3 regions of the Agrobacterium sp. 22-3639C2 genome follow, and region 2 is predicted to be linked to each of the others. Evidence: predicted binding sites of a transcription regulator. Region 2 holds the regulator's gene; each other region holds the start of a gene.

What was found. The regulator PhoB, encoded in region 2, activates phosphate uptake and scavenging genes when phosphate is short. The targets are predictions, from matches to a motif close to TGTCATNNANCTGTCAT.
Region 1: the regulator PhoB is predicted to act here: its motif matches at 3,856-3,872, upstream of ACQZ6D_RS00995 (bifunctional 2',3'-cyclic-nucleotide 2'-phosphodiesterase/3'-nucleotidase).
Region 3: the regulator PhoB is predicted to act here: its motif matches at 7,463-7,479, upstream of ACQZ6D_RS05190 (BtaA family protein).

The regions. Positions count from the first base shown of each region.
Region 1 covers NZ_JBNWDB010000001.1:198,142-208,452, reverse strand. The annotation lists gene sseA (3-mercaptopyruvate sulfurtransferase) at 1-952, shown strand, start outside; gene ACQZ6D_RS01015 (dihydrofolate reductase family protein) at 1,089-1,733, opposite strand; gene ACQZ6D_RS01010 (DUF4344 domain-containing metallopeptidase) at 1,788-2,672, opposite strand; gene ACQZ6D_RS01005 (DUF1203 domain-containing protein) at 2,835-3,302, shown strand; gene ACQZ6D_RS01000 (PilZ domain-containing protein) at 3,401-3,736, shown strand; gene ACQZ6D_RS00995 (bifunctional 2',3'-cyclic-nucleotide 2'-phosphodiesterase/3'-nucleotidase) at 3,951-5,939, shown strand; gene ACQZ6D_RS00990 (DUF2087 domain-containing protein) at 5,985-6,536, opposite strand; gene ACQZ6D_RS00985 (LysR family transcriptional regulator) at 6,737-7,705, opposite strand; gene ACQZ6D_RS00980 (FMN-dependent NADH-azoreductase) at 7,855-8,472, shown strand; gene ACQZ6D_RS00975 (GGDEF domain-containing protein) at 8,515-9,780, opposite strand; gene ACQZ6D_RS00970 (HlyU family transcriptional regulator) at 9,898-10,206, opposite strand; gene ilvA (threonine ammonia-lyase) at 10,283-10,311, opposite strand, start outside.
Region 2 covers NZ_JBNWDB010000003.1:532,806-543,116, reverse strand. The annotation lists gene ACQZ6D_RS15640 (hypothetical protein) at 1-13, shown strand, start outside; gene ppk2 (polyphosphate kinase 2) at 75-956, opposite strand; gene phoR (phosphate regulon sensor histidine kinase PhoR) at 1,197-2,456, shown strand; gene ACQZ6D_RS15625 (substrate-binding domain-containing protein) at 2,652-3,686, shown strand; gene pstC (phosphate ABC transporter permease subunit PstC) at 3,961-5,445, shown strand; gene pstA (phosphate ABC transporter permease PstA) at 5,442-6,764, shown strand; gene pstB (phosphate ABC transporter ATP-binding protein PstB) at 6,779-7,594, shown strand; gene phoU (phosphate signaling complex protein PhoU) at 7,693-8,418, shown strand; gene phoB (phosphate regulon transcriptional regulator PhoB) at 8,450-9,133, shown strand; gene ACQZ6D_RS15595 (GcrA family cell cycle regulator) at 9,433-9,966, opposite strand.
Region 3 covers NZ_JBNWDB010000001.1:1,032,486-1,042,796, forward strand. The annotation lists gene ACQZ6D_RS05150 (FAD-dependent oxidoreductase) at 1-75, opposite strand, end outside; gene ACQZ6D_RS05155 (NAD(P)/FAD-dependent oxidoreductase) at 142-1,329, opposite strand; gene ACQZ6D_RS05160 (lytic transglycosylase domain-containing protein) at 1,516-2,055, opposite strand; gene ACQZ6D_RS05165 (N-acetylmuramoyl-L-alanine amidase) at 2,303-3,082, opposite strand; gene ACQZ6D_RS05170 (J domain-containing protein) at 3,079-3,819, opposite strand; gene ACQZ6D_RS05175 (pyrophosphate--fructose-6-phosphate 1-phosphotransferase) at 4,138-5,349, shown strand; gene ACQZ6D_RS05180 (LysE family translocator) at 5,401-6,036, shown strand; gene ACQZ6D_RS05185 (lytic transglycosylase domain-containing protein) at 6,162-7,229, shown strand; gene ACQZ6D_RS05190 (BtaA family protein) at 7,523-8,773, shown strand; gene ACQZ6D_RS05195 (class I SAM-dependent methyltransferase) at 8,770-9,486, shown strand; gene ACQZ6D_RS05200 (glycoside hydrolase family 25 protein) at 9,732-10,311, shown strand, end outside.

The DNA of each region.
Region 1 (10,311 bases), on a different contig from region 2:
CTCGCTATCGACCATGCGCGGCATCGTTGACAGTGGTGAAAAGCAGATTGCCGATGCCCGCGGCGCGGGACGTTTCACCGGCGACGAGGCCGAGCCGCGTGCCGGCATGCGTTCAGGCCATATGCCTGGTGCTCGCAGCCTGCCCGCCACCGCATTTTCCGAGAACGGCCACTTCAAGGACCTCACCGCCATCCGCAAGATGGTGGCGGATGCCGGTATCGATCTTGGCAAGCCAGTGGTGACGAGCTGCGGCTCGGGTGTTACCGCCGCCGTCATTACGCTGGCGCTGGAATCGCTCGGCCACCAGGATAATTCGCTATATGACGGTTCGTGGTCGGAATGGGGTGGACTGGAAGACACGCCTGTTGTCACCGGCCCTGCCGAACCTCTTCCCGTGGTGTCACATGGGCCGTTGAAGGCGCATGTCACGCAGCTTGAAATGACGGCGCCGCCGAAGGTCAGCCTTGCTATCCCCGTCAACATCCAGACGGCACTGATGCGGGTCACCGATATTCCCTTGCACTTCTACCGCTACATGTACTGGCGGGTGGGAAAACGTTGGCACTGGCAGAAACGCATGCGCATGAGCGATGCGGAACTGTCCGCCGTCCTCAAGGACCCGAAGAACAGCGTCACCGTCCTTTATATGAATGGTGCACCCGCCGGTTTCTTCGAGCTGAACAAGGCAAGCGACGAGGTAACCGAGCTTTCCTATTTCGGGCTTCTCGAAGAGGCAATCGGTGCTGGCGTCGGCAAGTGGTTCCTGTTGCAGGCGCTTTACGCCGCCTGGCAGGACAATCCGAAGCGCGTGACGGTGACCACCAACACGCTTGACCATCCCCGCGCGCTGCAACTCTACCAGATGATGGGATTTTCGCCTGTTGGTACCTATGAGGCCTGGGTAGAGCCGCTGTCCGATACGGAGCTTCTGGAAATCTCGCTGCGCAACTGAGTTCGTCACGTCGGGGATGGCCCGCTATTCCCCGACTATAGAGCAGATCCGACTACTCCTCCCTCATTCCTTTGCTTGTCACAGGAATGAGGGAGTGGGAGGCAACCGCACATGAAACCATTGTGTAGTTTGCGACTCAGGCTTTATCGATAATCAAATGGGTCGCGCCCTCGCCGGCCACTGTTGCGGTGCAGCGATAACCAAGCGCAGGCAAATCCAGCCCGTCGAAGAGGTTTTCGCCCTTGCCGAGAAACACCGGGGCCAGCGCCAGATGCAGTTCGTCGATCATGCTTCCGGCCATATATTGCCGAATGGTCGAAACGCCGCCGCCGATCCGGACGTCCCTGCCGTTTGCCGCCTCCAACGCGATGTCGAGGGCGGCCTTGATGCCCGTGTTGACGAAATGAAACACGGTGCCGCCCTTCATCGCAAAGGAGGCGCGCGCATGGTGCGTGAGCACGAAAACCGGCACGTGATAGGGCGGCTCTTCCCCCCACCAGCCCTTCCAGTGTTCATCCGGCCAGGCACCACGGATAGGGCCGAACATGTTGCGGCCCAAGATCCAGGCGCCGATATTTTCGAAACTCTTCTCGGAAAACTGCTCGTCCGTGCCGGTCGAGCCGCCTTGCTTGCCGAACATGCGGTGAAAGGTACGAGTCTTGAACGCCCATTGATGCAGCGTTTCGCCATTCACACCCAGCGGGTTCTGAAGACTTTGATCCGGCCCGGCACCGTATCCGTCAATCGAAATGGCGAAATTTCGAACGACAACCTTCGGCATGGCAATATCCTCCCGTTTCAAGAGGACAGGTTGCCGTGCATCCGGTAACTGGCCTCAGATTTCTCTTTCCAGAGTAACGGCCGTCGGGGTATGCCCGCCGGCGGAACCTTTGTCTTCGGTAACGCTGTTGAGGAGATGATCGGCAATCAGCTCCGCCTGGAATTTACCCAGCTCGTAGCAATAGGTGATCTCACGTTTTTCGGCCGACCAGTAGACATCGGGACGCCCGCAGGACTTCGCCGTCAACTTGACCTCGCCTTTCAAGCCGTAAACGCCGAAACTGCGGCTGATAAGATCGAGAACCTTCGATTCCTTGACCATGATGGCGTAAGGTTCCAGCTCAGGATCGCGCGGCGGCACGTAGCTAACGGTAAATCTGGATGGTGTCTGCGCGCGGTGGGGCGTCAGAAAATCTTCCCACGCCGATGCGATACGCGGATAGGCGGCGCCACATTTGGCAAATTCGTCATTGGCGAGCCCCATCATGGTGGCAAGATCACCATAGCCGTCTTTGTCGCGGCCGACCATCAGGCAGGCCATGTTGCGATCGCGGCTCCTGTCGGGAACAAGTGCCGAAAACACCGGTGCTTCGTGCTGGGGCAAAGCCTCCGTCTCGCGCGCCAGATACCAGCTGTCGGTAGCGTTGACGAGTGCGGTATCAAGCCATTCCTCGTTGGCCTGAAGGATGAGCGTGCCCGCCAGCTGATCGGCAGGTGCTTGCGCGCTGCCGGTCTCCGGCGCGCCGAAATCCGAGATCAGCATGCGTGCACCTTCGTGATAAAGCGAGAAGATCGCATTGCCGATGACGAAATTGACCGCTTGCTGGAGCTGATCGTCGGACAGGCCATCGAGACCGGAGGCGACCTGCGCCTGCGTGTCGATCGGAACCGTCAAAGAAACGAAAGCCAGCGGAACGGCGGCCAGAAAACGACGGAACATAAAATCAGACCTTCCGGGATCGAGGAGCGCCACTGATTCCCGATGCTAACGAGTCACGCAATGGGCTGGTTGCATCACCCGTCAAGAATCGGGTGGATAGAGGTCTGTTTCGGGATCATAGCTGCAAAGAAGCAACGCCGATCCCAACAGAAGGACCTCGCCATGACCGATCTCGTCTTTACAGCAATGCCGGCTAAGGAAGCTGAAGCTTTCCGGGCGGGAGCCGCCGACGCCTATGGCAACCCGCCGGAAAAGGCCGTTTCTCCAGGCGGCATGCCGTGCCGCCATTGCCTTTCCCAGATTAATGAAGGCGAAGGAATGCTGATCCTCGCCTACCGGCCCTTCCCTTCGCTCCAGCCCTATGCGGAAACGGGGCCAGTCTTTCTTCACGCTGAGGCCTGTGAGCACTATCCGCAGACGGATGCCCTTCCCCCGATGCTTAACAGCCCCGATTATATCGTTCGCGGCTATGGCACTGACGACCGCATCGTCTACGGCACCGGAGCGGTGACGGCGACGGACGAAATCCTTTCACGCGCAGCGCATCTTCTGGAGCGGGCAGACGTCGCTTATGTGCATGTGCGCTCCGCCCGCAACAATTGCTATCAGTGCCGTATCGACAAAGCATAATCGCGCGATTACTTGCAATTTTAAGCAAACGGCTAAACGGCTCTCAAACTTTCTACGTCATGATGAAAGCATCGGAAACAATTGATTTGAGTAGCGAAATGACAAACAACCTCAATATGGCGACCCGCACTGCGACCCGTAGCAAGACCCGGATCTACGCGACCGTGCACTATTTCAGCCAGTCGACCCGAGGCCGCGTGGTGGACCTGTCCGCCACCGGCATGGCGCTCGAACTGGACGGACCTTTCGCTGCCGCCAAGGGAAGCCGAGTGAAGGTGCAGAGTGAAGATCTGGGTTTCATCGAGGGTGTCGTGCAATGGCAGCACATGAACCGGCTCGGCCTGCAACTCAAACTTTCCACCAACACGCTGGCACAGCTGTCGTCTTATTTCCGCTTCTTCCACGAAGAAGTAAAACCGACTCTCGCCCGCTAAGCAGACGTTTCCGACAAGGGGAATGCGCAGGCCGGACAAAGCGCATTCCCGAAGCGCACCATGCGCGCGCGGCCACCTTGTGACAAAAAATTTATCAAACGGTTGAAAACTGGCCCGTCCGTCACGGGCTTGTCATTTTGATGATGGACTCCTCGGGGATTGCTTCTACCTTGTCGTTTTCCTGACAGAGCAAGCTTCATACGAAGGAGTTCCCATGTCGTCGCTTCTCGCTCTCCACCCCATCACTCGCCGTTCGCTTCTGGGTGGCATCGCCGCCTCTTCGGCTCTGGTGCTGTTGCATCCCTTCGCCGCGCGCGCCGCAGCCAACCAGGCGCATCTGCGCATCATGGAAACGACTGACATCCACGTTCACGTCTTTCCCTATGATTATTACGCCGACAAACCGAACGACACGATGGGTCTGGCGCGCACCGCTTCGATCATCGGCGCCATCCGTGCCGAGGCCGGAAACTCGATGCTGGTGGACAATGGCGACTTCCTGCAGGGCAATCCGCTCGGCGACTACATAGCCTATGAGCGCGGCATGAAGGCCGGCGACAAACATCCCGTCATCAACGCCATGAATGTCCTTGGCTATGATTGCGGCACGCTTGGCAACCACGAATTCAATTACGGCCTCGACTATATGTCCAATACGCTGGCGGGCGCCGGTTTCCCTTATGTCTGCGCCAACCTCACCAAGGGTCATCTGGCTTCCGATCCCAAGCAGGATGAGCTGTTCTTCAAGCCTTACGTCATCCTCGAGAAACAGATCCGCGATGGTGCAGGCGTAACCAGCCCGGTCAAGGTCGGTATCATCGGTTTCGTGCCGCCGCAGATCATGATGTGGGATTCCAAGAATCTGGAGGGCAAGGCCCAGACGCGCGATATCGTCGAGGCGGCTAAAGCCTGGGTTCCGGTCATGAAGGAAGAAGGTGCCGATATCGTCATCGCCCTTTCCCATTCCGGCATCGATGGCAAGGGCCAGACCGATCGCATGGAAAACGCCTCGCTTTATCTGGCGGGCGTGGAAGGTATTGACGCCATCTTCACTGGTCACCAGCATCTGGTCTTCCCCGGTCCAAAGACATGGGACGGCATCGAGGGTGCGGATGCGGTCAAGGGTACGCTGATGGGCAAGCCGGCCGTGATGGCCGGTTTCTGGGGCTCGCATATGGGCCTCATTGACCTTCTGCTCGAAAAGGACGGCAAAAGCTGGAAGATCGTCGATTTCACCTCGGAGGCCCGGCCGATCTACCACCGCGACGACAATCGCAAGGTCGTTGCAGATGTCACGGACAAACCGGAGGTCATAGCCGCCGCCAAGGCAGATCACGAAGCGGCGCTCGCCTATGTGCGTCGTCCGGTCGGCAAGACGTCGGCGCCACTCTATTCCTACTTCGCGCTGGTGGCCGACGACCCGTCCGTGCAGATCGTCTCCAATGCCCAGACGTGGTACATCAAGGACATGCTGAAGGAAGGGCAATATAAGGATCTGCCCGTGCTTTCGGCAGCAGCGCCCTTCAAGTCTGGCGGTCGCGGTGGTGCGGATTATTACACCGATGTCCCTGCCGGTGACATCGCCATCAAGAACGTCGCCGATCTCTACCTCTACCCCAACACGGTGCAGGCGGTGCTGATCAACGGTGCGCAGGTGAAGAACTGGCTGGAAATGTCCGCCGGCATGTTCAACACGGTCGAGGCCGGCGCAAAGGATGCGCCGCTCCTAAACGCGGATTTTCCGTCCTATAATTTCGACGTCATCGACGGTGTCACCTACCAGATCGACATTTCCAAACCGGCAAAGTTCGACAAGGACGGCAAGGCCGTCAATCCCGACAGCAACCGCATCGTCAACCTGCAATTCGACGGCAAGCCGATCGACCCCGAGCAGAAATTCGTGGTGGCGACCAACAATTACCGTGCAAGCGGCGGCGGAAAATTCCCCGATATCGCCGCCGACAAGGTGATCTTCGTGGCGCCCGACACCAACCGCGACGTGATCGTGCGCTATATCATCGATCAGGGCACCATTAACCCGTCGGCGGATGCCAACTGGTCCTTCGCCCCAGTTGCCAATACGACCGCCATCTTCGAGACTGGCCCGAAGGGTCGCAATTACGCGGCTGACATCAAGGGCGCAAAAATCGAGGATGCCGGCGACGGCGCCGAAGGTTTCGCAAAGTTCCGCCTCGTTCTCTAGAGCTTGCAGCCCTCCCGGCGTTTCATCGGCCGGGAGGGCATTTACTCAATTGCGGTCACTGACGATACGCAACAACAGTGGCAGTTCCGGCGGTGGCTTCTGCTCGATGCGTTGATAGTCGCTGCCATCGCGATTACGGCGAATGAGCCGGAGACCCGCCATGTCACGCCGCAGCATCGCGGCATCTCCAAACAGGTGCAGACCATCGAGAAAGCTGCTGAATTCGCGCTCTGAGAAACTGCGACCGGCTGGTATTCTTGCCCACAGATACCAGAGGCACAGTTCCTGCTGGGAGCGGCGGGCCGGCCACTGCACCAATCTACCGGCAGCGTCGAAAGTCCGCGCGGTCTTCAGCACCCTGCCCTCATTGGCAGGCATTGTCTCCGGTCGTGTCTGCGGTAGCGGCAAGCCACTTGTTACGGGTGGCGTGCGCGCGGCGCGCAGATGCTGAAAGTTGCGAAACCCGGCAGCCCGGCTCAGGAGATTGAGCATCTCCACATGGCTTGGCTGGCGGTCCAGCCTGCCGATTTGTTCGCGTAGCGATTTGGCAAATGTGGAGAGGTCGGCGATATCAATGGAAAAGATCGAACGTGGCATGACTTACCCTCGAGTGCCATTCCGAAGAGGTGTCGCTGATCGCCGGCTTCCGACTAGGCACGGGATAAGTGCTGTCAATCTTTCAAAATGCAGGTTTAGCTTCCCTTGCGGGACGGCGATGCCTCGGTGAACTGCTGACCGTGTTTCCTGTATAAGGCAGGCCATTCACCTTCGTCAATTGGTCACTCAGTCAACCCATGTCACTCGGCGGCGACAGAAATAGTCCGCTGTTTGCCTCCGGCAATTATCCTGTTGAAATCCTTCTGGTTCGGGCATGCCGACAGACGCTGCTGAAAGGCCGTGGCAAGCCACTGGCCAGCGGGACCGGCGGGTGAATCCACCCGGCGCAGCGCAAAGATTGGATATTCGCCCTGCTCATAAGCTTCGAGATCAAGTGCCTTCAGGCTGCCATTGGTCAGGTCGTTGCGCACGATCGATGCGGGCAGACCGCCCCAGCCGAGACCGCCTTTGATGAGCTGGTATTTCGTGGCAATGTCGCTGACCCGCCATGTCTTGTAAGACAGCACGTTGAAATCACGCCCCTTGGTCAGCCCCGACGCATCGGTGACGACGAGCTGGACCTCCTCGCGGACATCGCCCAGAACCAGCGGCCTCTCGATCTGTGCCAGTGGATGATCAGCGGCGACGACCGGCAGCATGAAGGAATGGCCGACCTTTTCGACGACGAGTTCGTCATCCTGGCGCAACAGCGCCCCGCCGATGCCAATCCCAGCCTTGCGGGAGAGCACCATATCCATAACCATGCCCAACTCACCCACATTAAGACTGAGGGTAACGGTGGGGAATTCCTTTCGAAAATCGCGAAGCACCGCAACGACGGCTTCCGCCGGCACCATGGTGCTGATGGCGACAGAAAGCTCGGCCTCCAGCCCCTGCTTCAAACCCTTGGCGCGCGCACGCATTTCCTGCAGACCGGCCACGATGCGCCTTGCATCTTCCAGCATGGCGCGACCCTCGTCCGTCAATCGAGGCTGGCGTACGCCATTGCGCTCGAACAGGCTGACTTCAAGCTGCGCCTCGAGATTGGCGATGGTGTAGCTGACAACAGACTGGGCGCGATTGAGCGCCCGTGACGCGGCAGAGAAACTTCCGGTTTCGGCAACCGTCAAAAACACCTGCAATTGGTCGAGCGTCGGGTTCGCGTCCATGTTCCATCCATTTCATCGATAGGTCGCTTCCACATTATCACAGTTTTCTTGATGGCATCAATTGGTCATATAGGGGGCAAAGGAAGGGCATCGTGCTCTCCCGCCCTCCCAAGGCGCCCGTCAATTCATCGCTTATGCAAGGAAAGACCATGTCCAACATTCTGCTCATCACCTCCAGCCCGCGTGGCGACGAGTCGGTTTCCAACAAGTTTTCCGGCGAACTCGCAAACAAGCTGAAGGCCAAGTCGGCTTCCAATACCCTTGTCCACCGCGATCTTGCTGCCGACCCCATTCCGCATCTCGACACCGTCAAGACCGCTGCGATCCGCAAGGCTCCAGACCAGCGCACGGCTGAAGAAGCGGTTGCAGCCGATTATTCCGACAAGCTGGTTGCAGAGCTTATGGCCGCCGACACTGTCGTCATCGGCACCGGCCTCATCAACTTCAATATCTATTCCGGCCTGAAGTCGTGGATCGACAACGTCGCCCGCGCTGGCCAGACCTTCAAGTACACCGAAACCGGCCCGGTTGGTCTTGCCACCGGCAAGAAGGTCTACATCGTGCTGGCCGCCGCCGGCGTTTATTCCGAAGGCCCGGCTGTGTCGATGAACCACGCCGTTCCCTACCTCAAGACCGTTCTTGGCTTCATGGGCATGACGGATGTGGAAGTGATCTATGTCGAAGGTCTGGCATTCGGACCGGAAGCCGTTGAGAAGGCCGTTGCGGCAGCCGAAGCAAAGGTTGCCGAACTGGCGCAGGCCGCCTGAGGCGCCATTTGACACATGGTGATGCCGGCTCGATTGCCGGTATCAGCCGACCCACATTCCGTAACGGCCGTGCACCTGATCGCGGCCGTTATTTTTTGCCGCATAGAGCCGCGCATCGGCTTCCGATAGCAGCGCGCGGAAAAGCTGCCCGTCCTCGAAAGCCGTGGCGACGCCGATGCTGACAGTCAGCGGCGAACCGTCTGGCCGTTGCAGATCCTTCAATATCGCCGTCCGCAGACCTGCTGAAAAGGCAAGTGCCCCCTCATGGGTCATCGTCGGCAACAGGGCCACGAACTCCTCGCCGCCGAACCGGTAGAGATGGCCGTGCGGTTGCACGATGCGTTTCAGAACGGCGGCGAATTCCCGCAACATCTCATCGCCCTGCAAATGCCCAAAGGTATCGTTGACGGTCTTGAAGTGATCGATATCGACGATCAGCACGCTGACGGGACGTTTCTTTTCCAGACATTCCACGACGACGGACGGCGCATCGAGTTCCATGCGGGCGCGGTCAGACACACCGGTCAGCATGTCGCGGCCGGAACGGGACAAAAGCTCCTCGTAGCGTTCCCTGAAGGTGAGGTCGTTGAAGACATCGGCAACGCTGCGGCGCGTCAGGAAGCGGCCTTTCGCCGCCGTCAGCTTCAGATAAATGGCAAAGAGCAGAGCATAGATGGCAACGGCCACCATCTTCGCTTTCCAGCCATCGTAAAAGACATCGACAGGCGCGTTCAGCATATATCGCAACGCCGCGTAAAAGCCTGCCTGATCCAGGCTCAAAATCACCACGCCACAGATTGCGAAGCGCAGGACAATATGGCGCTGCAAATAGCGTCCCAGCTTTTCGTAAAACAGGATGATGGCGATGGCGTCGATATAAAGCAGGCTGGTTCCCCAGACCATCAGCACGCCCATCTCATCCAGAAATCCGGTATCTACCGACTGTCCGGGGACAATTGCCAACGTCGGATGGAAGCGGATGATCTGCACCATGATGATGGTGAGTATATTGCCGAGAAACAGGCCGTAGATCGGCTGGCGGACGACTGCCGCATCCTCGCGCATATAGAGCATGAGGATCATCATCAGTTTGCCGGCAAAAAGGATCGAGGAGCCGGGTGATACCACGCCAAAGGGCAGCTCGACGTAAAAGACCGCCGCCAGGTAGGTTTCCAGGAAATGCATGACGCCAAGCGCGGTGAGAAAAACACCGATGCCGAGAATATGCCGGTAATGAAGGAATGCCGTCATTACCGAAAAATAGACTATGGCTTCCGCCACGAAGAGGGCCAGATTTGCCCATTGCATCGGCATACGCCCTATCGATCCACATCGCGCCGGTTCATCGGCGCGACTTCATGCCCTCTGAAGACGATAGGCCGAAGCAACCAACGGAATCTTAATGTCCAGCAGAAGAAACCGCCGTCATTTTCCTGGGAAGAGCGATGCACCGTTCTGGTCGATGATCAGCTTTGCCTTACGGATGGTGAACTCAACCGCATCGTCCATGCTGGTGAAGACATCGGCGCGCACGAATTCATGCACGAGCGTTTCCTCGCCGTCCTTTTTCTCGATGCGGCCCGCCAAACGGAACTGGCCGCCTTCCTTCAGCGGCGTCGCATAGATCAGATAGTCTCCATGCACATGCGGTTCCGACTGCGCTGCCTTCTGCGGCGCATCCGCGGACTGGCCGGAGCCGAAGGCCGAAAGGATTTTGGAAAAAAACGATGCCATGGCTTTCACTCCCTTAATCTGTCTCGCATTTCGAAGGGCGGATATGCTCCGCCCTTCCCCGTCGCTCTTATCCCGATCAGATGATCAGGTTCGACAGGATCTCGT
Region 2 (10,311 bases):
GCCGGGTCAGTAAGAATCCAGCAAGAAGAGGGAACAAGCGCCGCAGCCGGGGCGCTTGTTGACGTCTCCCAGTCTTATTTCAGAAAACCCGGTCCTGATCCCAGGATCTTGTCGTCGATTTCGCCAATCGCCTTTTTGTCCTTGCCGTCGTAGTCAAGCGTATTGAGGATGTGGCGAATGAGGTTCACCCTCGCACGGCGTTTGTCGTTGGCGCGCACCACCGTCCACGGGGCGACATCGGCGTGGGTCTTTTCCAGCATCTCGTCGCGCTTTTGTGTGTAGTCGTCCCACTTCGTCAGCGCGGCGATATCCATGTCGGAAAGCTTCCAGCATTTCAGCGGGCTGTGGCGACGGTCATGGAAGCGCTCGATCTGCGTTTCGCGGCCGATATCAAGCCAGAACTTGAACAGATGAACACCCTCATGGACCAGCATCTTTTCGAGGCGTGGTGTTTCCTTGAGAAAGCGCTTGTGCTCTTCCGGGGTGCAGAAGCCCATGACAGGCTCCACCCCGGCGCGGTTATACCAGGAACGGTCGAAGAGGACGAATTCTCCAGCCGTCGGGAAATGCGAGATATAGCGCTGGAAATACCATTGGCCACGCTCGGTCTCGGTTGGTTTGGTCAGCGCCACGACACGGGCATAGCGGGGGTTGAGGTAAGCGTGGGCCGCAAAGATCGCGCCGCCCTTTCCGGCGGCATCGCGTCCTTCGAAGACTGCCATCACCCGTTTGCCGGTGGCCTGCAGCCAGAACTGCACCTTGACCAGCTCCACCTGCAGCGCCTCGAGGGTGGCGTCGTATTCCTCCCGCTTCATCTTTTTATCGTAAGGAAAATCTCCGGCGGAAAGCTTCTTCTCCTCCACCCAGTCGGGAAGAACCGGATCGTCGATGTCGAAGCTGCGCAGCTTGCCGCCAATGGTGATCTCCACCGATCGCTTCTTCGTTTCTTCGCCCATGCTTTCCTCCTGATGTTGTTGTGTAAAGGCAACTCGCTGCCAATGAGTTCATATCCACCCGCATAATTCAAGTGAAAGAGGATTGGTTAGCCGGAGTGCTACCGCAGTGACGATTGCGGCGCAGATTTTGCGCATATACGCTGTGGAAAATACGCGATGATGAATCTCTGTCATGAAGCTGGCCTATGAGACTCCGATGCGCTGTCAGGTGAAAGTGGAAAGTGTGCTGAAATGGCAGTCATGAAAGGCGAGAGTGGATTGAAGCTTTTTGCGAAAAAGCTTGGCCGAAACTGGTTGCCTGTTCTCGTCGTCAGCATGCTTGCCGTCGCTGCCGTTTCTGAGTTGCAAACGCCCTATATGCCCGCCGTCCTGTGGCTCTGCGCCGTCATCGCTATTTTGACCGCTCGGCAAAAGCCGGAGGAGCCGGCTAAGGATGAAACCGCAGCTGCTGAGGCGGAAGAACCTGATGTGCCCGGCGAAAACGTCATTTCCGGGGTGAGGGCGGGTCTGGCCGTTCTGGATACGCCGGTCTTCATCCTCGATAAAAACGCAGGCGTGCTTTATCAGAACGGCGCGGCGGAACGCGCCTTTGGCCAGCTTCCGGCCGGCGCACATATTTCCGCCCGGCTGCGTTCGCCGGGCTTGCTGGATGTCATTCGCGAAACCATCACCACCGGCCAGCCCAACCAGGTCGAGCATTCCGAGCGTTTTCCCTCAGAGCGGGTCTTCATCGTCCGCATTGCCCGGGCGGATGCGGGAGAGGCAGCGGGTCCACCGTTCTACATCCTGTCGTTCCGCGATGTTTCGGAGCTTCGCCGCATCGACCGCATGCGCAGCGACTTCGTCGCTAATGCAAGCCATGAATTGCGCACCCCGCTCGCCTCGCTGCGCGGTTTCATCGAAACCATGCAGGGGCCGGCCCGCAACGACCCCAAAGCGCAGGAACGTTTCCTCGCCATCATGCTCGATCAGGCCACACGCATGAGCAGGCTGGTGGATGACCTCATGTCGCTTTCAAGGCTGGAATTGCGGGCGAATATTGCGCCGGACCAGAAGGTCGATCTCGTCCCAGTCATCGGCCATGTCCGGGATGCGTTGCTGCCACTCGCCAACGAGCTGGATGTGGTTATTACGCTGCATCTGCCCGACCGGCCGGCAGAAGTGCAGGGCGACCGCGACGAGCTGGTGCAAGTGTTTCAGAACCTCGTTGAAAATGCTTGTAAATATGGCCAGGAAGGCAAGGTCGTGGATGTCTGGCTGCGTGCCGAACCCGGTAAGCCGGTGGAGGTGAGCGTCATTGACAAGGGGCCGGGCATTCCTGCTGAACATGTGCCGCGTCTGACGGAACGGTTTTACCGCGTCAGTGTCGCTGACAGTCGCTCCAAAAAAGGGACCGGCCTCGGGCTTGCCATCGTCAAGCACATCCTCACCCGCCACCGCGCCCGCCTCATCATTAAATCGGAACTGGGCAATGGCACTGACTTTACCGTCAGATTCTGACATAGAGTACGTTACAGTCTTCAGCTTCGAAAAATTTTATAAATAAAATCAATAATTTAGGCTGTCACAAATCTTTCACCGAAGTGACATAAAAGGAAGTGGTTACGGTGGTTAAGAAGAGACCGCCGAGCGCATGCTAAGAGCGTCTGCCGCTATCGGCTGCGTCCACAAACAAGCCCACGACGGGAGAGACAAATGAACTTCGTTAAATTTTCCGCAGCAGCTCTGGTGGCTTCTGTCGCCTTCGCTGGCGCCGCCGCTGCTCGCGACCAGATCCAGGTTGCTGGTTCCTCCACGGTTCTGCCCTATGCCAAGATCGTTGCCGAAACTTTTGCTGAGACTTTCCCGAACTTCAAGGCTCCAGTTGTTGAGTCTGGCGGCACGGGCGGCGGTCTGAAGGCGTTCTGCTCCGGCGTCGGCGAAGGCACCATCGACATTGCAAACGCTTCGCGCCCGATCAAGGGCGACGAACTTGCCGCTTGTAAGGCCGCTGGCGTTGCCGACGTTCAGGAAGTGAAGATCGGCTACGACGGCATCGTCTTCGCAATGGACTCTTCCAACAAGGACATCAAGCTCGAGCCGAAGGATCTGTACCTCGCGCTCGCCGCTGAAATCGTCAAGGACGGCAAGCTCGTTGCCAACCCTTACAAGAAGTGGTCGGAAATCAACAAGGAACTGCCTGATGTAGCGATCGCCGCTTACATTCCGGGTTCCAAGCACGGCACACGCGAAGTCTTCGAAGAGAAGATCATGGCTGACGGCTGCAAGGAAGCCAAGGCGACCGACGCCATCAAGGCGCTGATCACCGACGCCAAGCAGGCTGCTGCCAAGTGCGTTGCAGTTCGCAAGGACGGCGCTGCAGTCGACATCGACGGCGACTACACCGAGACGCTTGCCCGCATCGACGCCAACAAGACCGGCCTCGGCGTTTTCGGCCTGGCATTTTATGAGAACAACGCTGACCGCCTGAAGGTTGCGACCGTCAGCGGCGTTGTTCCGTCCACGGAAACCGTTGCCAGCGGCAAGTACCCGGTTTCGCGCCCGCTGTTCTTCTACGTGAAGAAGGCTCACCTGGGCGTTATCCCGGGCCTCAAGGAATATGTCGAGTTCTTCGTTTCTGACGAAATGATCGGCCCCGACTCCCCGCTCGCAAACTACGGCCTCGTTGCAGCTCCGGAAAAAGAACGCGAAGAAATTCGCTCCAAGTTCGCTGCCGGCGCTTCGATGTAATAAACAAGGAGGGGTGCGGCCTGCCGCACCCCTCTCTCCGCTCCGGTACCGTTGTGCTTAAGGCGGCTGTCTACGGTTGACAGTTCCCATCCATCGCCGTCCACATAATTGTTGATGGATTACAGATGGATAGGATGTATCAACCTTGACGCTTGCCAGACTTTGTTACAGTCAGGCGGCAAGCATCTCTGGATGGTCCAGCGGTCTCGTTTTGATGACTTTTTGATTTGCCCGATATCGCACCGTGCTCTTGAGGCACGACGAGGGAACTCTAATGAACACATCGATCCTTTTGCTGATACTGGTGTTGATCGGCATCGGCAGTTATCTGCTCGGCAGCCGCCGCGCCGTTGCTTTGTCTGGTGGGCGTCCCTCCAGCATGCATTCCCGTGCCGGTTATCACGGTTCCTACGCTGTCGTCTGGGCGGTGCTGCCCGCAGCGCTCATTCTCTGTATCTGGCTTGTTATCAGCCCGCTGATCGTTACCTCTGCGGTGCGTGGCGAATTTCCCGAAGATGTGCGCTCCCAATCCGAAGCGCAGCAGAGCCTCACCTACGGCATGGTAACGTCCATCGCCCGCGGTCTTCAGCGTCTGACGCCGGAAGAAACCGCAAAGGTTGATGCGGATACGGCTGCGGTAAGATCGCTTCTGGCATCGAAGGGCGTGGCAATTGCCGGCGAACCCCAGCGTTTCATGGTCGATGCCGCCCAGACGCTGAATGCGATGACCTCCACCAGCCGCCTGGGCATGATCGCCACCGTGCTGCTGGCCGCATTCGCCGGTGCCGCTTATGCACTGCGTTCAATCGCGCCGCGTTTTCGGGCGCGCAACAGGGTGGAGCGGGTCATTCTCGCGGCTCTGGTCGTCGCGTCGTCCATCGCCATCCTGACGACCATCGGCATCGTCCTTTCGATGCTTTCAGAAGCGATCCAGTTCTTCACCATGGTTCCGGCGCACCAGTTCTTCTTCGGAACGGTATGGGATCCGCGTTTTGCCGCTGCCGGTGCGACTGACTCTTCCGGCCAGTTCGGCCTGATCCCGCTGCTCGCCGGCACGCTCTATATTGGTTTCGTCGCCATGCTGGTCGCCGTTCCGGTCGGGCTGTTTTCGGCGATCTATATGTCGGAATATGCGACGCCGCGCCTTCGCTCGATAGTAAAGCCGCTGCTCGAGGTGCTCGCGGGCATCCCGACAATCGTCTACGGCTTCTTCGCGCTGACGACCGTTGGTCCTTTCCTGCGAGACATTTCTACGCAGATCAGCGGTCTTGCGACAGGCAACTACGCCAACTTCATCCAGGCGCAGAGCGTCATCACCGCCGGCTTCGTCATGGGCATCATGCTGATCCCTTATGTTTCGTCGCTGTCTGACGACATCATCACCGCCGTGCCGCGTTCGCTGCGCGATGGCTCTCTCGGTCTCGGCGCCACGCGCTCTGAAACCATCAAGAAGGTCATCCTTCCCGCCGCTCTTCCCGGCATCGTCGGCGCCGTGCTGATGACGGCGTCGCGTGCGATCGGCGAGACCATGATCGTGGTTCTTGCGGCTGGTGTCGCTGCCCGCCTGCAGCTCAACCCCTTCGAACCCATGACAACAGTGACGGTCAAGATTGTCAGCCAGCTGACGGGTGACCTTGAGTTTACCTCGCCGCAAACGCTGGTGGCCTTCGCGCTGGGCATAACTCTTTTTGCAATCACGCTTTGCCTGAATATCTACGCGCTTTACATCGTGCGCAAATACCGGGAGCAATATGAATGACCGACATCGTTTCTCCGGCGGCCGGTGCTGCCGCCGTGAACAAGGCCACGCGCCGTGATATCGGCATCAAGCGTCGCTATGCAGCTGAACGCCGCTTCCGCGCCTATGGATTGGCAGCAATCTCGTTCGGCCTCATCTTCCTCTTTCTGCTGCTCTGGTCGGTCGTATCCAAGGGTCACACCGCCTTCCAGCAGACGATGATCACCGTTCCGGTCGAGTTTTCCGAACTGATCATCGATCCAAAGAACGAGCGCGCAACCAATCCTGCAAAGCTGATGACGGCCAACTACCCCGTCCTCGCCCGTGATGCGGTGGCAAAGGTTCTCGGCGTCGCGCCGACGGATAAGGCCGGTCTTCGCGCCGTCAACGTCATGATCTCCGACAGCGTACGCACCCAGCTGCGTGATATCGTCGTCGCCGATCCGTCCGTCATCGGCACCACGCGCAGCGTCACGCTTCTGGCGTCGGGTGATGTCGACAGCGCCTTCAAGGGCCAGGTCGACATGTCGGGGGATGAAGCAAACCGCCGTATCTCGAACCAGCAGCTCGGCTGGATGAACCAGCTCGTGGAAAGCGGACAGCTTGGCAAGCATTTCAATACCGGCATCTTCGTCAACGGCGCTTCGAGCCGTCCGGAAGCCGCGGGTGTTGGCGTTGCGCTGATCGGCTCGTTCTATATGATGCTGATCGTGCTGGTGCTGTCGCTGCCGATCGGTGTTGCGGCCTCCATCTATCTGGAGGAATTTGCCCCCAAGAACCGTTTGACGGACCTTATCGAGGTCAACATCAACAATCTGGCGGCTGTTCCCTCCATTGTTTACGGTCTGCTCGGTCTCTCCGTCTTCATCAACTTCATGGGCTTTCCACGCTCGGCCTCGCTGGTCGGCGGCCTCGTCCTGACGCTGATGACCCTGCCGACGATCATCATCGCCACCCGCGCTGCATTGAAGGCCGTGCCGCCGTCGATCCGCGCCGCCGCACTCGGTCTTGGCGCTTCCAAGATGCAGACGATTTTCCATCACGTCCTGCCGCTGGCAATGCCTGGCATTCTGACCGGCACCATCATCGGTCTCGCCCACGCACTGGGCGAAACGGCGCCGCTGCTTCTGATCGGCATGGTGGCATTCGTCGCGAACTATCCGACAACGCCTATGGATCCGTCCACGGCCCTGCCGGTGCAGATTTACATGTGGGCGAACGAAGCTGAGCGTGCCTTTGTCGAACGGACATCTGGCGCTATCATCATCCTGCTTCTGTTCCTCATTCTCATGAATGTTGGCGCAATCCTGTTGCGTCGCCGCTTTGAGCGGCGCTGGTAGAGGGAGCTAGAGCAATGAACATGTTGTCGGAAGCAGCAGTTGAAAAGGCGCTGGACAAGAAAATGAATGAAGTCTCATACAAGATGATCGGCAAGGATGTTTCGGTTTATTACGGCGAAAAGCGCGCGCTTTACGACGTGAACCTCAATGTCCGCGAAAACACGGTGACTGCACTTATCGGCCCGTCCGGTTGCGGTAAATCCACTTTCCTGCGCACCTTGAACCGCATGAACGACACGATCGACGGTTGCCGGGTCACCGGCAAGATCACGCTCGATACCGACGATATCTACGATCAGCAGATCGACGTCGTGGAACTGCGTGCCCGCGTCGGCATGGTGTTCCAGAAGCCGAACCCGTTTCCGAAGACGATTTATGAGAACATCGCCTACGGCCCGCGTATCCACGGTCTCGCCCGCAACAAGGCGGATATGGACCAGATCGTCGAGCATAGCCTGCAGAAAGCGGGTCTCTGGAACGAGGTGAAGGATCGTTTGCTGGAATCCGGCACGGGCCTCTCCGGTGGCCAGCAGCAGCGTCTGTGCATCGCACGCGCGGTTGCCGTCAGCCCGGAAGTGATCCTGATGGACGAGCCGTGCTCGGCGTTGGATCCGATCGCGACTGCGAAGGTCGAGGAACTCATCCACGAACTGCGCACCAACTACACCATCGTCATCGTCACGCACTCCATGCAGCAGGCGGCGCGCGTTTCCCAGCGTACGGCCATGTTCCATCTTGGTCACCTTGTCGAAGAAAACGAAACCGACAAGATGTTCACCAATCCGGACGACCAGCGCACGCAGGACTACATCATGGGCCGCTTCGGCTGATCCCCGGCCGGTGCTTTATCGTAACCGTACAAGACTGGTGCCTCTGCCGTGCCCCGCTGTTGGGCACGCGCATGCAGGCCAAGCCGGAGGAATAGACCATGACACAGACAACGACCCATTCGCATATCCTGTCTGCCTATGACGACGAACTGAAGTTTCTGACGCGCCGCATCGCCGAAATGGGCGGTCTTGCCGAGCAGATGTGCGGTGACGCCGTGCGCGCACTCGTCAATTCCGATGCTGCGCTCGCGCAGAAGGTCATTTCGGACGATACCATTCTCGACCATGCTGAGCGCGAAATTGGCGACAAGGCGATCGTAACCATCGCCAAGCGTCAGCCGATGGCGGCAGACCTTCGCGAGATCATCGGCACCCTGCGTATCGCCGCCGATCTCGAACGCGTCGGCGATCTTGGCAAGAACACGGCCAAGCGCGTTATCGCTGTCGCCGGCACCGGCGTTCCGCGCAAGCTCGCCCGCGGCATCGAGCATCTGTCCGACCTGGCGCTGGTGCAGCTCAAGGAAGTCCTCGACGTCTATTCCACGCGTTCCGCCGAAAAGGCCAATGCGATCCGTGAACGCGACGAGGAAATCGATGCCATGTACACGTCGCTCTTCCGGGAGCTTCTGACCTACATGATGGAAGACCCGCGCAACATCACCACCTGCACGCATCTTCTGTTCTGCGCCAAGAACATCGAGCGTATCGGCGATCATGCGACGAATATCGCAGAGACGATCTATTACATGACCACTGGCAGCCAGCCGGAGGGCGAGCGTCCGAAGGACGACAGTTCCAACACGCTTGGTTCGGTGACCGAGTAACAGACAAGCAGAAGCTTGCGGAGTTCAGCATATGGTGCCCAAGATTGCAGTTGTGGAAGACGAGGAAGCGCTGAGCGTCCTGCTTCGTTACAATCTCGAGGCTGAGGGATACGACGTCGACACGATACCCCGTGGCGATGAGGCGGAAATCAGGCTGCAGGAGCGCATTCCGGATCTTCTCATCCTGGACTGGATGTTGCCCGGTGTCTCCGGTATCGAACTGTGCCGGCGCTTGAGAATGCGGCCGGAAACAGAACGCCTGCCCATCATCATGCTGACGGCGCGTGGCGAAGAGAGCGAACGGGTTCGCGGTCTCGCTACGGGCGCTGACGATTATGTCGTCAAGCCGTTCTCGACGCCGGAACTCATGGCCCGGGTCAAGGCCATGTTGCGCCGGGCCCGTCCGGAGGTTCTGTCGTCGGTGCTCAAATGCGGCGATATCGAACTGGACCGCGAGACCCATCGCGTTCACCGCAAAAGCCGCGAAGTGCGTCTCGGCCCGACGGAATTCCGCTTGCTGGAATTCCTGATGACGTCGCCGGGTCGGGTGTTTTCCCGCTCGCAATTGCTGGATGGCGTCTGGGGTCATGATATCTATGTCGACGAGCGTACTGTCGATGTGCATGTCGGACGTCTGCGCAAGGCCCTGAACTTCTCGCACATGCAGGATGTCATCCGCACGGTGCGTGGTGCGGGATATTCGATGGAAGCCTGAGCGAAGCGGAACCAGATAGTTTCGCTGGCGAAGTAGTGCACAAAAAAATCAGGAAGCCCGAAATCTGAAACGATTTCGGGCTTTTTCTATATGAGTATCCGCCAAACTCGATGCCATTATCCGTTTTGACCGGAGAAGATCGGCTGCGCGTTGAAATCCGGATTGAGGGGTCACGCCCAATAGTAAGGGGAAAGGGTGCGGCCTGCCATCAAGCCGCCCAGAAAGCCGCTTTATTTTTGTCATAAAAAAACGGGCCCGAAGGCCCGTAATTTTTGAGTGCTGAATGCGTGCCGCAACACTCAAGCCTTGCGGCGCTCGCTCACCGGCTGGTAGGCGAGTTTCGCATGGAACTTGCAATAGGGCGAAGATTCCAGCGCTTCACAACCGCAGAAATGGAAGTCGTCCTTCAGCGGATCGCCAACCGGCCATTTGCAGGTGCGCTCGGTCAGTTCCGTCAGCGTCAGGCGACGGGAAATCGGCGTGACAACGTTCTTGGAAGGAACGTAATCGAGAACCTGCGCGGTCTCGATATCGATCTCCTCGTGCAGCGCCGTTGCCGCGTTCGAACGGGTGAGGATGCGTGCCGGTGCCGCGTTGACGCGACCTGCGAAAGTCGTCGCACGCGGGGCAGGGGCAGCGGTGCGCTTCGGCGCGGAGCGTGCCGAAGTCACTGGACCGCCAGCCTTGACGCGTCCCGGCAGATTGAGACGATGGACCTTGCCGATCACGGCATTACGGCTGACGCCGCCCAGCTGCGCTGCAATCTGGCTGGCGCTAAGGCCCTCGGACCACAATTTCTTGAGCTTTTCGACTCGTTCGTCTGTCCAGTTCATGCCGCTTCTCCGCTTGTCGCGTGTATTTTCGGCAGAATCCCTCTCCGTCTCGCGCGCATGCCGCAAGCGTGGTTTCCGCCTGATTTTCGGTGACTAGTTCCGCCGCAATGCAGTCTAGTAATTAGCGATTAACCTAGTGCCAGCCCGACTCCGTGGCAAGAGTCGCGGGAATCATCTGGAATCGATTTTCCGGTTTTCCCCAACTTGCTGGCGTATTGAGTCTGAAAGGCAACACCTTGGGGCTGGCCCGCCGCCGCATACTAGTGCTTGAGAAGCCCGGGAAACGCTGACTTTTGTTGACATCGGCAAACGAAGTGACAATAGTGCCCCTGCCGCCGCAAGGCG
Region 3 (10,311 bases), on a different contig from region 2:
TTCCGCCAGATGGCGGGCGGCGGCAGCACCCATCATGCCACGACCGACAACGATATATTTGAAATGTCCCGACATGCCGCCGTCTTCGCCTCAACCCGCTCTAGTACAGCTGCGATTTTGTAGCCGCTTCGCTGCTGAATGTCAGATAAAAACCGGCGACATTTCGGCGGCAAAATCACTCTCGGTCAGCTGGCCATGCAGAAGCAGCACCGCGCCTAGCCGCCCGATTTCGTCGGAAGACTTGGCGGAAACGAAATTGCCACCGGTCAGAACCGCGATATTGGAAGATTGCGTATAGCCGATATATGGATAACCGCTACGAGTAATGGATGCGACGCAGGAACCAGAGGTCACGGGGCAGCCCGCAAGTTCCGGCATGAGCGATAGCGCCCGTTTCGTCAGGAATTCCACTTCGCCCGGCGTGCCGTCGGAATGAAACCAGCCGACTGCTTCGGCCAGCGTTTCCAGCCTGCCCTTTTCGCTCTCACCGCCGATCTTCAGATAGACCTTGCCGTCGGGGTAACGCACAGGGGGCAGAATATAGACGATATCGTCCTCGGTCTCCGCCAGCACGATGGTCGAGGGCATGGAGCCGAAGAGGGCCTGCCTTGCTTCGTCCAGTTCGAAAAACACGATGGTGCGGCCCGTTGCCGCCATATCGACCGGGGAAGGCAGAAGATCAGCCATGTTGGTGAAACCGCCAGCGGCCACTATGACCTTTTCGGCCGTGTGTACGGCCCCTTCCCTGGTGGAAACTTCCACACCTTGGGAGGTATCGCGAACATGCGCCGCCGTCTCGCGGATCAGTCGCGCGCCCTGCGCAGCAGCAATCTTGCATTGCGCCCTCACAAGCGCACGCGGATTGACGTGGCCGGCATTGTGCGCCTCGAAGTAACCGTCGTGATCCGACGGCAGGGAAAAAATCGGGAACCGGCCAGCCAGCGCATCGCTGCCAATCGTTTCCACGCCTAGACCGAGACGGTCGGTCGAGACCAAGGCTCGCGAAACGTAGTCTCCGGCAAGCCCCTTACCGTTTCCCGTAAACAGGCAGCCCGCTTCGGTGAAGAAACGGATGCCGCTTTTTGCTTCGATCTCGGCATAGCGCCGGATGGAGCGTTGCGCCAGCTCCGCCCATACGGGATCGCCATCGAAACCACGGGTGATGCGCGCCTCGTCATAGTGACTTGAAAACACACCGTTATGGGTCTTGCGATCGGCGGGTTCATCCGGCCCGATCAGCGCCACGCCATCCGTTTGCGCCGAAAGGTGTCTCGCTGCCGCCGCACCCATCATTCCGGCACCGACCACGATATATTTGAAATCCGGCATGTCATGCTCCGCATCAGGTTTGCTCCTGACTACAGCATGAACGCATAAACCGGAATCGATTTTCGTGACGTCCGAAACATGCCGCGCAAGAGCGTGCAGCGGTTTTGCAATAACGAGATGCGTTAAAACAAGGACCTAAAGCTTATGGCCAATCTGAAACATCACGACACGCTTGAGCAAAAGACCTCAGCTGGCCAGAAGCGCCTGGACCTTGCCGCAATAACGCTTGGACACCGGGTTCATGCGGGTGGCGCCGTGGCCGGCATTGTAACGCAGGATCGTGCTGCAAACCTCACCGCCGCCAAGCTGGTGTGCGGTTGCCAGATATTGCATGCCCCAGCGAATATTGGTCTCGGGGTCGAAGAGGGCTTTGGTCGTGCCGCGAAAGCCCATCATGCGCGCCGTTGCCGGCTTGATCTGCATCAGCCCGACCTCGCCTGCGCTGCCGCGAGCCCTAGGGTTGAACTTGCTTTCTACAGAAACGACGGCATGGGCCAGATTGGTGGGGACGCCGTAACGCTTGGCATATTTGACGATCAGATCGGAATAGTCGTTCTTGAGCGACGAAGGCAGGCTCTTTTCGGGAACGGGATAACCGGGCGTACGGAAGAAGGTCCCCAGCGTCACGGTTTTGGTCTTGACGTCCTCGTCTTTGGCAAAAGCAATCCCCGCCTGCGAAACGAGCATAGCAACGCCCGCTGCGACAGCAACAAAAACTCTGTTCATCTGTTGAAATAGTCTCCAGATCGGATAACCGGAACAATGAAACGATAAAAACGTCCAGCGCGCGGAAAGTCGATTACGACCTTCTACCGTCCAGTCTCCTTGATTGATATTGACGGCAAGCTCCCCTGAAGAACAGCACCGCGTCCACTGCGGCTCTTAGACTTCCTCAATGCGGATTAACTGTGGCACAACAAAAAAATCGACTTGCGCGACCGGGAAACGGGGAAGGCTTTTCCAGAAACGCCGTTCAAACGGCCGAAAATTTCGGAAGGCTGGCAATCAGCCGATGCAGCGTGTCGATCGTGGAAAAATCCGCGATACCATCCACCAGCGCCGGGCGGAAATGCCGCTGAAAGGCGGCCACGGCACCTTCTGTTTTTTCGCAATATGCGCCTGTTATTTCAACGCCATATCCGTAAATGGATAGCATGGACTGGAGCGCTTCCACCGGCTGGCCGTGATCGCCGCGCTGAAAAAAACGTCCGCCGCGGATCGGCGCAGGCTCCACCCAATGACCGACACCGTGCCGCGACAGGATGTCCCATGGGAATTTTTCACCCGGATCAACCTTGCGAATCGGCGCCACATCGGAATGCGCAAGCACCCTTTCAGGGGCGATAGACCACCGCTGGCCGCAATCGCGACACAATTCGATGACCGCAGCCACCTGTTTTTCCGGAAATTCCGGCAGGCCGCCCGGATGGCCCTGATTGGCGATTTCAATCCCGATGGAGCGGGAATTGATGTCCGCCTCCCCCGCCCAGCTGCTTTTGCCCGCATGCCAGGCGCGGCGAGTTTCCGCAACAAGCTGCATGATACGCCCGTCTTCAAAAACGAAATAGTGGCTGGAGACCTGGCTTTCGGGATTGCAGAGCCACGAAAGGGCGCCATCGGCTGTCGTCATGCCGGTATAGTGCAGGAGAATGATATCCGGGCCTGCCACGCCCTGTCTTTCGCCATGGTTGGGAGAAGGCGCAATGGTTGCGCCCCCGAAATCCGGGTTGAAATCCGGCAGAAATTCACTCATGCGACGCGGCGTTCTTTCTCGATGGCCTCATAGGCGGCATTGAGAGCCGCCATACGCTCATTCGCGGCAGCGTGCAATTCCATCGGCACACCGCGCGCGATGAGCTTGTCCGGGTGGTGCTCGGCAACCAGCGAACGGTAACGCTTGCGAATATCCAGAAAGTCGTCCGAGGGCGAAACGCCAAGCACACGATAGGGATCGCGCCCATCCATATGGACGTGCCGTGCCATGATCGTTTCGAAATGATCTTCGGTAATATGGAAGATTTCCGCGATACGGCCGAGAAACGCCAGTTCCCGCTCGTGGATCAAGCCGTCTGCCTTGGCGATGTGGAACAGGCCATCGATGACGCTTTCCAGCATCTCGCAATTGTCATGGCCTGAGCCGCAAAGACCGGCAAGACGCTCGGCATAGGCCTCGTATCCCGCAACGTCCTGGCGTGCGAGATTATAAAGGCGGGCAACGTTTCTGGCTTCTTCTTCAGGAAAATCGAAAATCTGCCGGAAGGCGCGCACTTCGGCATCGTTCACGACACCGTCTGCCTTGGCCATCTTTGCCGACAGCGCGATAATGGCCACGGAAAAAGAAACCTTGCGGCGGGTCTCCGGATCTCCCTCGAAAAGGGTACGGATCGCCTCTACCACGCGACCGAGCGTGCTGCCTGCCGCGTCACCGATCGCGCCGAGCAGCCGTTCCCACAGGGATGAAATATGCAAACAGGCGAAATCGAACATCATGACGCCAAGCATGACGGCATATCGCCGTGAATGCAATATGCGCGGCGCCGCTGCGGCATTAACTTTTATTCATTTTTGCGACAGTTTTTCTTCAGGAGCAAGGGGGCGGCAAACGGGAGAGCAACGGTTTTCCACAGACGGCGAAGCCTGGTGCAAGGTTGGAGGCGATTGAAACGATTATATTCGGCTTCTTTGCCCAAGCTGCTGAAAAACCGCGAGAAATCGGCATTTTTCGTGATAAATTCACTTTACACCTACACGTGGCTGTCGCATCCATTTGCCAGACATATCTTTCTATCCAAGCAAAGGAGAGCCACGATGGCCAAACAGAAAGTCGCAATGCTGACCGCGGGTGGCCTTGCTCCCTGTCTCTCTTCAGCCGTTGGCGGCCTGATCGAGCGTTATAGCGACGTCGCGCCTGATATTGACATTGTGGCCTATCGTTCCGGCTATCAGGGCGTGCTTCTGGGCGACCGGATCGAGATCAACAAGGACATGCGCGAAAAGGCGCATCTGCTGCACCGTTATGGCGGATCGCCGATCGGCAACAGCCGCGTAAAGCTCACCAACGCTGCCGATTGCGCCAAGCGCGGGCTGGTGAAAGAGGGTGAAAATCCGCTGCGCGTTGCCGCCGAACGGCTGGCTGCCGACGGCATCACCATTCTCCACACCATCGGCGGCGACGACACCAACACGACGGCCGCCGACCTTGCCGCCTATCTCGGCGCCAACGGTTACGATCTGACCGTCGTCGGGCTGCCGAAGACCGTGGATAACGACGTGGTTCCGATCAGGCAGTCGCTCGGCGCATGGACCGCGGCCGAAGTGGGCGCTTCCTTCTTCGACAATGTCAGCAACGAGCAGAGTGCTGCGCCGAAGACCTTTGTCATCCACGAAGTCATGGGCCGCCATTGCGGCTGGCTGACGGCTGCAACCGCCCGCGCCTACATCCAGAAGACCAACGGCAATGAATATGTCGAAGGCCTGATGATGAACACGCAGATGAAGAACATAGACGGCATCTACCTGCCGGAAATGGCGTTTGACATCGAAGCGGAAGCCGAACGGCTGAAGGCGATCATGGACAAACACGGCTACGTCACGTTGTTCGTTTCCGAAGGTGCGGGGCTCGATTCCATCGTTGCCGAACGCGAAGCCGCCGGTGAGGCTGTCAAGCGCGATGCCTTCGGCCATGTGAAGATCGACACCATCAATGTCGGCGGCTGGTTCCAGAAGCAATTCGCCGGCCTCATCGGCGCCGAACGCTCCATGGTCCAGAAATCCGGTTACTTCGCCCGCTCCGCTCCCGCCAATGGCGATGATCTGCGCCTCATCCAGGGCATGGTCGATCTTGCCGTCGAAAGCGCGCTGAACAAGGTCTCGGGCGTCACCGGCCACGACGAAGACCAAAAGGGTAAATTGCGGACCATCGAGTTTCCGCGTATCAAGGGCGGAAAGCATTTCGACCTGTCTGCAAAATGGTTTACCGAAGTGATGGAACACGTCGGTCAACCGTTCACAGCGGCCTAATTTTACGATAGGCTGGATAAAGCGGCGACAGGGAGGGCAAGGAGGAAGAGAATGTCTGGACAGGCGTGGCTGGTTTTTTGTGCAGCATGTGCCGTTGTGTTCGCACTTCCCTCTCCCCTTGTATTCTCTGTCGCCTCCTATGCCGCTATCCGCGGCAGAAAAACGGTGTTTGCCTCCGTCACTGGCGGCGCGCTTGGCATCGTCACAGCCATGACGATATCTGCGATTCCAGCGGCTGGCCTTGCCTATCTGCCGCATGCCTTTGTGGAAATCGTTCAGTGGACGGGTATCGGCTGGCTGATTCTTTTCCTGTTATGGACCTTTGCCACCCCCGCCGCCCAGGCAGCCAATGCAGACAATGACAATCTGCCCGGCAAATCATCCAGCGGCATTTTCCGTGATTGCTACGCCATTGCAGCGTTACGTCCGCGCTATTTCATGTTCTTCCTGGCACTGTTGCCGCAATTCGTTTCCACCTCCGGCAATGCGGTCGAAACGCTGGCCGTAGCGCAGGCCGCAATCCTGTTGCTGGCACTTGGCATTCTGGCAGCGCAGGCACTCTTTGCCGGCTCCACGCTGGCACTGGTGCGCCGCATGTCCGGCAACAAAAAAATCCGGCCGAAATACCGCACTCACTTCATTTCTGGCCGTGCCGTCAGCGCCGGATACCGCCGCATCGCCGCCTGAAAAACCGCGACGCCACGTCCCGGCTTGCCGCTATCCTTACAATAGGTTAATGAAGGCTCGATGGGACACTGCCTGCTTCGCTCGACGCGGGGGTATCGACAGACAGGCATAACGAAGGCGGCAACATGCGAAATTCGGCAAAATTCCGCGGAAGAAGCGCACTTCTTCTGTCTTCCACGGTGGGCCTTGCCCTGGCTTTGGCCGGATGCACCAGCGTCGAATATGCCGCAAAGGAAGGGCCGAACGGCCCGAAAATAGCTGCCGTCAACCAAACCGCACCGGCACAAGCCTCCGCACAGTCGGAAACGGCTGGTACCCCGGCTGATACCGCCGCACCGGCAGCACATGCCACTGACGTGGCAGCCTCTTCCCAGCCCGAATCGCTTCCAACCGTCGCCGCCGTCAAGGGTGGCCGCGTGGCGCTGCCGCCGGCAGCGGAAATTGCAGCGGCAGTGGCGAGCCCAATCCAGATGCAGCCGCAGCAACAACAGACAGAGGTCGCGCAGGCAACGGTAACGACAGCCGCGCCGACGACGGCTGCGGCTCTTGCACCGCACGCCGCAACGCCGGCAGCCGCAGCGATCGAAACCGCAAGTGCCGCCGGGAAACCGGCTGCCGCCGACCTGCCGCAGGTGGTTGCCGTCAAGGGCAGCTTCCCGCCCGCACCGCCGCCGCCCGGAACGCCGTCGATCGGTACCGAACTGACCGCGGAACGCAAAGTCATTCCACTGCCGAAGCCGGACAGCACGGTTCTGGCCTATGCGGCCGGTCCGACCAACGCCGCCCTTGCCGCTATCCGGCAGAACGAAACGATGACGGCGCCGTACAAATCCGCACCGGCCGGACGTGAAAAGCTGAGCGGGCTTATTTCGAAATACGCTGTCATGTATAATGTGCCGGAAGATCTGGTGCATCGCGTGGTGCAGCGTGAAAGCAGATACAATCCCGGCGCCTATAATGGCGGCCACTTCGGCCTGATGCAGATCAAGCACGCCACGGCCCGCTCCATGGGCTTTGATGGTCCCGCCTCTGGCCTGTTCGATGCCGAAACCAACCTCAAATATGCCGTCAAATATCTGAGCGGCGCCTGGCTTGTTGCTGACAACAACCGGGACAATGCTGTCAGGCTTTATGCACGCGGTTATTATTACGACGCCAAGCGCAAGGGCATGCTGCACGTTCTGCGCAAGTAAGCCTTTGAGCAGCACCGGGACTGCAATGCAGGAAAGCAGCTTTTCTTAAAAACGTCGAGCACGTCACTTTCGTCTCCTCTGGCTTGTCCCTGGGATCTGCAAGCTTTTGATTTTACGATATGTGGTTGGATCCTCTGTACAAGCCCGAGGATGACGTCGCATCCAAATCTAAGCTTGAGACCTGAGTTGGTTTCACACCGCCTTTTCGATTCGTTACGTCGGCCCACAACCCCTGTCATCAAACTGTAGCGTCGTGACTGTAGACGCCTCTCAATCTATTGAGAGGTGAACATATGACGAGTGCGGCACCCAAGACCGGCTTCAGCAAGAATACGAAACTGAAGTCCGCATTGCTCCAGCACAAGGCGCTCTCGAAAAGCGGTTTTTCCGAACGGTTCTTCGGGGTTCTCTTTTCCGGTCTGGTTTATCCGCAAATCTGGGAAGACCCGGAAATCGATATGGAAGCGATGGAGCTTGCTGAAGGCCACCGCATCGTCACCATCGGCTCGGGTGGCTGCAACATGCTGGCCTACCTCTCCCGCAACCCTGCCAGCATCGATGTGGTGGATCTCAACCCGCATCACATCGCTCTCAACAAGCTGAAGCTTGCCGCCTTCCGCCATCTCCCGGCCCATCAGGATGTGGTTCGCCAGTTCGGCCGCGCCAATACGCGCAGCAATAGTCACGGCTACGACCGATTCATCGCCGACCATCTCGACGACACGACCAAGGCCTACTGGTCGAAGCGCACCCTGTCCGGCCGTCGCCGCATCTCGGTATTCGACAGGAACATATACCGCACCGGTCTGCTCGGCCGTTTCATCGGCGCCGGCCACCTTATGGCGCGCCTGCACGGCGTCAAGCTGACCGAAATGGCCAATAGCCGCACGCTGGATGAACAGCGTCGATTCTTCGACAGCAAGGTCGCACCGCTGTTCGACAAGCCGGTGGTGCGCTGGCTGACGAAGCGAAAAAGTTCGCTGTTCGGCCTTGGCATTCCACCCCGCCAATATGACGAGCTGGCAAGCCTTTCCAACGACGGCACGGTCGCCTCCGTCCTCAAGGAGCGGCTGGAAAAGCTTGCCTGCAACTTTCCGCTCAGCGACAATTATTTCGCCTGGCAGGCCTTCGCGCGCCGTTATCCCGAGCCGCATGAGGGTGCCCTACCCGCTTATCTCAAGCGGGAATATTACGAGACGATCCGCGACAACACCGCCCGCGTTGCCGTGCACCACGCCACCTATACCGAGCTGCTTTCCAAAAAGCCGGCAAACGGCGTCGATCGCTACATTCTGCTCGATGCGCAGGACTGGATGACGGATGTGCAGCTCAACGAATTGTGGTCGCAGATCAGCCGCACCGCCGCTCCCGGCGCCCGCGTCATCTTCCGCACCGCCGCCGAAAAGAGCGTGATTGAAGGCCGTCTCTCGGCCGATATACGCAACCAGTGGATCTATCTAGAGGAACGCTCCAATGAGCTCAACGCCATGGACCGTTCGGCCATCTATGGCGGCTTCCATATCTATCAGAGGGCTCTGGCATGAAAGCCATCGGCGAGAACGTCGGCCTTGCGGATGAGGCGCATGCGAGCCTGATGGACCGCATGTATCGCCACCAGCGGCATATCTACGATATTACCCGCAAATATTACCTTCTGGGCCGCGACAGGACCATTTCCGGCCTCGATGTGCCCAAGGGTGGCACGCTGCTTGAAGTCGGCTGCGGTACCGGCCGCAACCTGCTGCTGGCCAGCCGCAAGTTTCCGGAAGCAAGACTGTTCGGTCTCGATATCTCCGCCGAAATGCTGCTGACCGCATCCGAGAATTTTACCGGAAAGACGGAACGCCCCGTTCTGCGCGTGGCCGACGCCACCGCTTTCCGCGCCGCAGAATTCGGTCAGCCGGACGGTTTCGACCGAGTCATGATCCCCTATGCGCTTTCGATGATACCGGACTGGGAAAAGGCCATCGAACAGGCGCTGACAGCTCTCAAGCCCGGCGGCTCGCTGCACATCGTCGATTTCGGCCAGCAGGAACAGTTGCCCAAGTGGTTCCGCGCACTTTTGCAGGCATGGCTCACCCGCTTCCACGTCACGCCCCGCGCCAATCTCCGTTACGTTCTGGCCAACATGGCAGGCCGTTTTGACGGTAATCTCGAATTCGAGGAGATTGCCCGGGGTTACGCCTGGCGGGCCATCATCACGCTTCCGGTCGCCGAAGTGCAGCCAAAAGTCAGCCGTATTCTGGCAGACGCCTGATCCTCAAGGGTTAAGGCGCCTCGCCTCTGCAAATGCGGGCGAGACGCTGCCAGCCAGCGGTCCTACAAGTATACGCCACTGGGACTGAAAGACCGCAAATCTCTTGGAATCCAGCGACTTGCGAGCCGAAAAAACGCCACGGCCCCTTGCTATAACGGCTTGTTTACCATGTTATGGGTAAATCGGGAGATGCGGCGCGCCACTTTGCGGCCGTGGATGGGCAACAATAATTCATCAGGGTTCCAATGCGGCTGCGTCTATCGGCACTTTTGTCGGCTATGTTGTTGATCGGCGGCTGTACGTCCACGAGCTATGACCTGCTTGAAACGGCTTCTGTTTCCAAGCCGAAATTCTCCGATACCGACCCACAGGATTTTGGCACGAACAACCCGCATCGCCACGAGGTGCATGGCATCGACGTGTCCAAATGGAATGGCGACGTCGACTGGCGGACCGTTCGCAAATCCGGCGTTTCCTTCGTCTTCATCAAGGCCACCGAAGGCTCAGACCGCATCGATCCGAAATTCGGCGACCATTGGCGCAGTGCGGCGGCGGCAGATATCCTGCACGCGCCATACCATTTCTATTATTTCTGCTCGACGGCGGACGCTCAGGCCGACTGGTTCATCAGCAACGTGCCAAAGGAAGCCGTCACCCTGCCACCGGTTCTCGATGTGGAATGGAACCCCTCCTCCCCCACCTGCAAGACGCGCCCGGCTCCTGGCATCGTCCGTGCCGAGATGCAGCGTTTCCTCGACCGCCTCGAGGCCCATTACGGCAAGCGCCCGATCATCTACACCTCGGTCGACTTCCACCGCGACAACC